DNA from 2 places in the Bacillus altaicus genome. Region 2 is predicted to be linked to the other one. Evidence: riboswitches for the same ligand, from Rfam matches in the RefSeq annotation. Region 2 holds a riboswitch; the other holds the start of a gene.
The links. A riboswitch is a leader RNA that binds a small molecule or an ion and turns the genes downstream of it on or off. The one in region 2 is predicted to bind S-adenosylmethionine.
Positions count from the first base shown of each region.

Region 1: another riboswitch for S-adenosylmethionine. It lies ahead of metK (methionine adenosyltransferase); the one in region 2 lies ahead of ACE38F_RS11550 (amino acid ABC transporter permease).

Region 1 is NZ_CM143394.1:976,824-980,249, forward strand. It holds gene pckA (phosphoenolpyruvate carboxykinase (ATP)) at 1-718, opposite strand, end outside; SAM riboswitch class I at 947-1,068, shown strand; gene metK (methionine adenosyltransferase) at 1,238-2,437, shown strand; gene ACE38F_RS05090 (hypothetical protein) at 2,479-2,658, opposite strand; gene ACE38F_RS05095 (hypothetical protein) at 2,665-2,844, opposite strand; gene ACE38F_RS05100 (MogA/MoaB family molybdenum cofactor biosynthesis protein) at 3,106-3,426, shown strand, end outside.
Region 2 is NZ_CM143394.1:2,204,919-2,208,344, forward strand. It holds gene ACE38F_RS11545 (VanW family protein) at 299-1,210, shown strand; SAM riboswitch class I at 1,449-1,555, shown strand; gene ACE38F_RS11550 (amino acid ABC transporter permease) at 1,625-2,293, shown strand; gene ACE38F_RS11555 (amino acid ABC transporter ATP-binding protein) at 2,313-3,074, shown strand; gene ACE38F_RS11560 (amino acid ABC transporter substrate-binding protein) at 3,086-3,426, shown strand, end outside.

The sequences.
Region 1 (3,426 bases), 1.2 Mb from region 2:
TTTTGCCTGTTCCAGATAAACCGAAGAATAGTGCTACGTCGCCCTCTTCGCCTACGTTTGAAGAGCAGTGCATAGAAAGAATATCTTGTTCAGGTAGTAAGAAGTTCATAATAGAGAAGATTGATTTTTTCATTTCTCCAGCGTATTCTGTACCACCGATTAGTACGATACGTTTTTCGAATGAAACCATAATGAATGCTTCAGAATTTGTACCGTCAATTGCTGGATCTGCTTTGAAGTTTGGTGCAGAAACAATTGTGAACTCTGATTCGTGAGTTGTTAATTCTTCTTCAGTTGGACGAATAAATAATTGATGTACGAACAAATTATGCCATGCATATTCGTTAACAACTTGAATTGGTAGGCGATAGTTGTGATCAGCGCCAGCAAATCCTTTGAAGATGAATAACTCTTCTTTTTCTTTTAAGTATTCTAAAACTTTTATATATAATTTATCAAAATGTTCTTCAGAGATCGGTTGGTTCACGGCTCCCCAAGCAATTTTGTCAGCAACCGATGCTTCCTTCACAATAAATTTATCTTTAGGAGAACGTCCTGTGTATTTTCCTGTTGAAGCAGAAACGGCACCAGTAGAAGTTAATTTCCCTTCGTTTCGCATTAATACTTTTTCCACTAATTGCGGAACACTTAATTGAATCTGTGCATTGCTTCCGTTCAATAATTCATGTAAACCAATTTGGACATTCACAGTACTCATATTTATATACCATCCTTTTCATTTAATGAAATATTTCTCGTAATCCCCATCAAGAGTATAACACAATTATATAAATAATGTATACTATTTATTTGTTTTTGTTTGTGTGAATGTATCATTTCCTTATTAATATTTCATTCTATGCGTATTGAGAAAAACTTTCAGGAAAATGTGAATATTAATTGACAAATGAATATCATTTCTTTAGTATAGGTTGGGACGGATACTCTCTTATCCCGAGCTGGCGGAGGGACAGGCCCGATGAAGCCCAGCAACCTCACTTGTAGTGGTAAATACAGGTGAATAGGTGCTAAAACCTGTGCGAGGCTAACGGTCTCGAACGATAAGAGCAAAGGGCAAAAAGCAGTATGCAAGTAGCAAATTAAACCTTTCCTCTATGTTAAGTGGGAAAGGTTTTTCTGTATGCTTGTGTGGGAGAATAAATGTATGTCGCAGTTTGTGGCAAATTAAGGATGAGTTCCGTACAATATATACAATTACTGTAGGGAGGTTTACCACATGACAAAAAAACGTCATCTGTTCACATCTGAGTCTGTAACTGAAGGACATCCAGATAAAATTTGTGACCAAATTTCTGATTCAATTTTAGATGCGATCTTAGCAAAGGACGCAAATGCACGTGTAGCTTGTGAAACAACTGTAACAACTGGTTTAGTATTGGTAGCGGGGGAAATTACGACTTCTACTTACGTAGATATTCCAAAAATCGTTCGTGAAACAATTCAAGGCATTGGTTACACACGCGCAAAATATGGATTCGATGCAGAAACTTGTGCAGTTTTAACATCTATCGATGAGCAATCTGCTGACATCGCTATGGGTGTTGACCAAGCACTAGAAGCACGCGAAGGTCTAATGACTGACGCTGAGATTGAGGCAATTGGTGCGGGAGACCAAGGTTTAATGTTTGGCTTCGCATGTAATGAAACACAAGAATTAATGCCACTTCCAATCTCGCTTGCTCACAAATTAGCTCGCCGTTTAACTGAAGTACGTAAAGATGACACATTATCATACTTACGTCCGGATGGAAAAACGCAAGTTACAGTTGAGTATGATGAAAATGGTAAACCTGTACGTGTGGATACAATTGTAATTTCTACACAGCATCATCCAGATGTTACGTGGGAAGAAATCGATCGCGATTTAAAAGAACATGTAATTAAAGCTGTAGTTCCAGCAGAATTAATGGATGGAGAAACGAAATTCTTCATTAACCCAACTGGTCGCTTCGTAATTGGTGGACCACAAGGTGATGCTGGTTTAACAGGACGTAAAATCATCGTTGATACTTACGGTGGATATGCTCGCCATGGCGGTGGTGCATTCTCTGGTAAAGATGCAACGAAAGTTGACCGTTCTGCAGCATATGCAGCTCGTTATGTTGCGAAAAACATCGTAGCAGCTGGTCTTGCTGACAAAGCAGAAGTACAACTTGCATACGCAATCGGCGTAGCGCAACCAGTATCAATTTCAGTTGATACACTTGGCACTGGTAAAGTATCTGAAGACGTACTAGTAGAACTAGTTCGTAACAACTTCGATCTTCGCCCAGCTGGTATTATTAAAATGCTAGACTTACGTCGCCCAATTTACAAACAAACAGCAGCTTACGGCCACTTCGGACGTACTGATGTAGATCTTACATGGGAACGTACAGACAAAGCAGCTACTTTAAAAGAGCAAGCTGGTCTATAATATATGAAAAAAAGCTTTGCGCTGTGTGCGCAAAGCTTTTTTTATTTGGTTTTATGTACTACTTGGATGCATGAGCTGCAATAAACTTCTCCGTCTAGCTCAATATACTTTCTTATATTTGTCATACCACTTGCCGGAAATGACATATGAATCCATGCTTTTTCATACGTTTGTATTTCCTTTTCACATGATTTACAAAGGATTGGTTTCTTACGGAACATAGACGGTCACCCTTTCAGTTGACGCGCTTTTCCTGCGCAAAAAGCACTGCTCAGTAAAAATAGCGTTGCGAATATAATACTCACTAATGTAGCGTATGGAATTGCGCCTTTTAAAGAAAAGCCGACAGTGATGGAAGCGACAAATAAGAGGATGAATGTCGTTGTTAATTTTTTATAAAGTTCCATAGTATGTGAACCTCCGAATTGTTTTGCATTGTAAATTTAAAAATTAAACCTATTATGTAGAAAACATAAGAAGAGATAAATAGTAGCTAATGATGTGAAAGCTAGGAGTGTAAGAAATGGAAATAGTATACCTATTTAAATTCCTTTTTGTGGGTGATTATACTTATATTGTATCATGACGTATCGGTGGCTTCATACAGATTTGTGTAAAGATATGTATGATAAAATGAAGAAAAGCTTTTAAGAAGGGGAAGATGAAAAATGAGTGTAACTGAACATAAAAAACAAGCACCAAAAGAAGTGCGTTGTAAGATCGTGACGATCTCCGATACACGTACGGAAGAGACGGATAAGAGTGGTCAATTGTTACATGCATTATTAATAGAAGCAGGACATAAAGTGACCTCTTATGAAATTGTGAAAGATGATAAAGAAAATATTCAGCAAGCAGTGTTAGCAGGTTATCACAAGGAAGATGTTGATGTCGTGCTAACGAATGGCGGAACTGGTATTACGAAACGGGATGTAACGATTGAGGCAGTGTCAGTGTTATTAGATAAAGAAATTGTTGGATTTGGTGAG
Region 2 (3,426 bases):
TGAGAAATCGGTATTACGGTTTTTGAAATATGCAGGTGAGTAGAGAGGTGAAATGAAGGAGTTTTACATTTGTATTTCATCTGTTTAATGGTATATACTGGATAGAGATAGGTTACATAAAAGTTACAATCTTATCAAACTCGAAAATTTATATAAATATGTATAGACATTTACAAAAGAAAAGAGTAATTTAAATAGAGTAAAAAACAACTTGTAACATTTTCTAAATATATTGTAAAATGATTGTAACAAAACATACATAAAAATGAAATAATGTTGGGGAAAAGGAGAGAGTATATTGTTCCGAAAAATAAAGGGTATATTAGTAGGGGTGCTATGTGTAGCTGTAGTAAGTGGTTGTGGTACAAAAGTAAGTGATGTGGCATTAGTAAGTGATTTTGGTGGGAACGTTGTAGAGGCTAAGGCTGATGTACAGGATTCAATTAGCTTAGTGGATGGGCGTACTGGTACTGAAGTGAAAAAAATAGACTTATCGAGTTTAGGTTATTTTGAAGATGAGGCGAAATTCAAAAAATCGGTAACGAAGGTTGCAGGTGAAGTCGGGAAAAGCGTTGATAAAAAGATGGTCCCTTCACGTATAGCGCCTGATGGATCATGGCAAGAAGGAAAGCCTTCTTATGAATTAATGGAAAAAGAATTAGTAGACAAATTATTAAATGTAGGTATGTGGGATTCTTCTTATCAGTTACCAATTGTTGAGAAAAAGCCTACCGCAACATTAAGTGATGCGCAAGGAAGTGGCACGGTAATTGGTAGATATGAAACGAATTTAGGTGGCTCAGCAGGTGGCCGTATTGAAAATATTCGTTTGTCAGCAGCGAGCATAAATGGGGTTGTATTAGCAAAAGGAGACAGTTTCTCTTTTAATGCATTAATCGGTGATACAACGCCAGATAAAGGATATCAATTAGGTAAAGAAATTGTAGATGGTAAATTAGTAGATGGTTATGGTGGTGGCGTTTGTCAAACATCATCAACTCTATACAATGCAGCAGATCAAGCTGGTTTAAAAATGGTAGAGAGAACTACACATTCTAAAACAGTCGGTTATGTCCCGCAGGGAAGAGATGCTACAATTGCGTATCCATATTTAGACTTAGTATTTGAAAACACGAATGATGCTCCTGTTAAGCTTTATATGGGTATACAAGGTGGAAAGTTAGTTGCTGAAGTACATAAGATGAAATAAATATGTAGTTAAAGGATAATAAAGTAAAAGATTTATAGTTTCTATAATTGAAGCCATCTCTTCTGAATTTTAGAGGAGATGGCTTTTTATGTACAGTTTATTAAGAATAGTAAATGGATGTATTACTAGTATGTCCGAAAAAGAGCGGGATTTAATTCTTAGTTTTCCTATTGACATTGTTTTAATTTGGCTGTATTCTTCATAATAACAACTAAATAAATGGAAAAATTTATTAGTTTTCTTATCAAGAGAGATGGAGGGACTGGCCCGGTGAAATCTCAGCAACAGGCTAAAAAAGCACTGTGCTAATTCCAGCAAACGTAAAAGGCGTTTGGAAGATGAAGGGAAATGGATTAACATTCAACTCTTCTTATATGTGTAAGAAGAGTTTTTTGTTTAGAGAGGGGGGATAGGGTGAAATTTGATGTAACGTATTTTTTAGAAAGTTTTCCGCAATTATTTAAATATGTATACATAACTTTAGGGATTACTGTTGTTTCAATGATTATTTCTTTCGTTATAGGAGTGGGCTTGGCGATCATTACAAAAAATAAAACGAAATTTTTATATCCAATTGTCAGGGTGTATATTTCTTTCTTTAGAGGAACGCCATTATTAGTTCAATTGTTTGTGTTGTATTTCGGATTGCCGCAAATTTTCCCAACTTTTACAGTGCTTACAGCTATGCAAGCAACTTTAATTGGCCTCAGTTTAAATAATGCTGCTTATTTGTCAGAAATCATTCGAGGTTCATTAAATGCTGTAGAAACTGGGCAAATGGATGCTTGTTTATCAGTTGGAATGACAAAAGCACAAGCGATGCGACAAATTATCTTTCCGCAGGCTATTCGTGTAGCAGTGCCGTCACTTGGAAATAATTTTGTTGGATTGTTAAAAGAATCTTCGTTATCTTTTGCACTTGGAGTGGCTGAAATATTAGCACAAGCGAAAATGCTAGCTGCGCAATCGTATCGTTATATGGAAAGTTATTTAGCGGTAGCGATTGTGTATTGGATTATTACAATCGTAATTAACTGGGGACAGAAAAAGTTGGAGAAGAAACTTGATGCACCGTATTTATAAGAGAAATGAGGTGATATATGTGATTGAGCTAAAAGATTTGTATAAATCTTACAAACATAATGAAGTGCTGAAAGGAATCTCACTTACTGTCAAAAAAGGGGAAGTGGTAGTAATTATTGGACCTTCTGGTTCAGGGAAATCGACATTACTACGATGTTTAAATTTATTAGAACAACCGGATGATGGCAGTATTAGAATTGAAGATTTAGAGATTCATACGAAAAAACTTTATCAAAAAGAAATAATAAAATTACGCAAAAAAACAGCAATGGTTTTTCAAAATTATAATTTATTTAAAAATAAAACAGCATTGCAAAATATTACAACGCCATTAACGGTTGTGCAGAAAAAGAGTGACGAAGAGGCAAAGAGAATAGCGAGAGAAATATTAAAACAAGTAGGCTTAGCTGATAAAGAAAAATTTTATCCGACAATGTTATCAGGGGGGCAACAGCAAAGGATAGGGATTGCTAGGGCAATGGCTTTAAATCCAGCTGTATTATTGTTTGATGAACCGACTTCAGCGCTTGATCCAGAATTAGTTAATGAGGTATTGCTAGTTATTAAGGATTTGGCAAGACAGCATATAACGATGGTTATTGTTACACATGAAATGCATTTTGCAAAAGAGGTGGCGGATCGCATTATATTTATGGCTGATGGAATTATCGTAGAGCAGGGAAAACCAGAAGAGATTTTCCAAAACCCACAAAATGAACGTACGAAAAAGTTTTTAAGGCAATTAAATGCTTCTGAAGAAGGCAATCATTTCGTTATTTAGGAGGAAGAGTTATGAGAAAATCGTCATTATTACTAACATTAGCATTAACACTATCAGTGGGGGCTTTGTCTGCATGTGGTTCTAATGCAGCAAGTAAAAAGACAGATGAAAAAGTAGTGAAAGTTGGGACTTCTGCAGGTCGTAGCCCATTTATATTTAAAGAGGGTGAGAAAGTAAAAGGTTTTGATGCTGAAATTATTGAAGCGGCTGCTAAAAAAGCTGGATATAAAGTAGAATGGAATGTTTCTGATTTTGAAGGATTATTCGGTTTATTAGATTCAGGCCGTATTGATACGATTGCAAATGAACTATCCGTTTCTCCGGAAAGAAAAAAGAAATATGATTTTTCGAT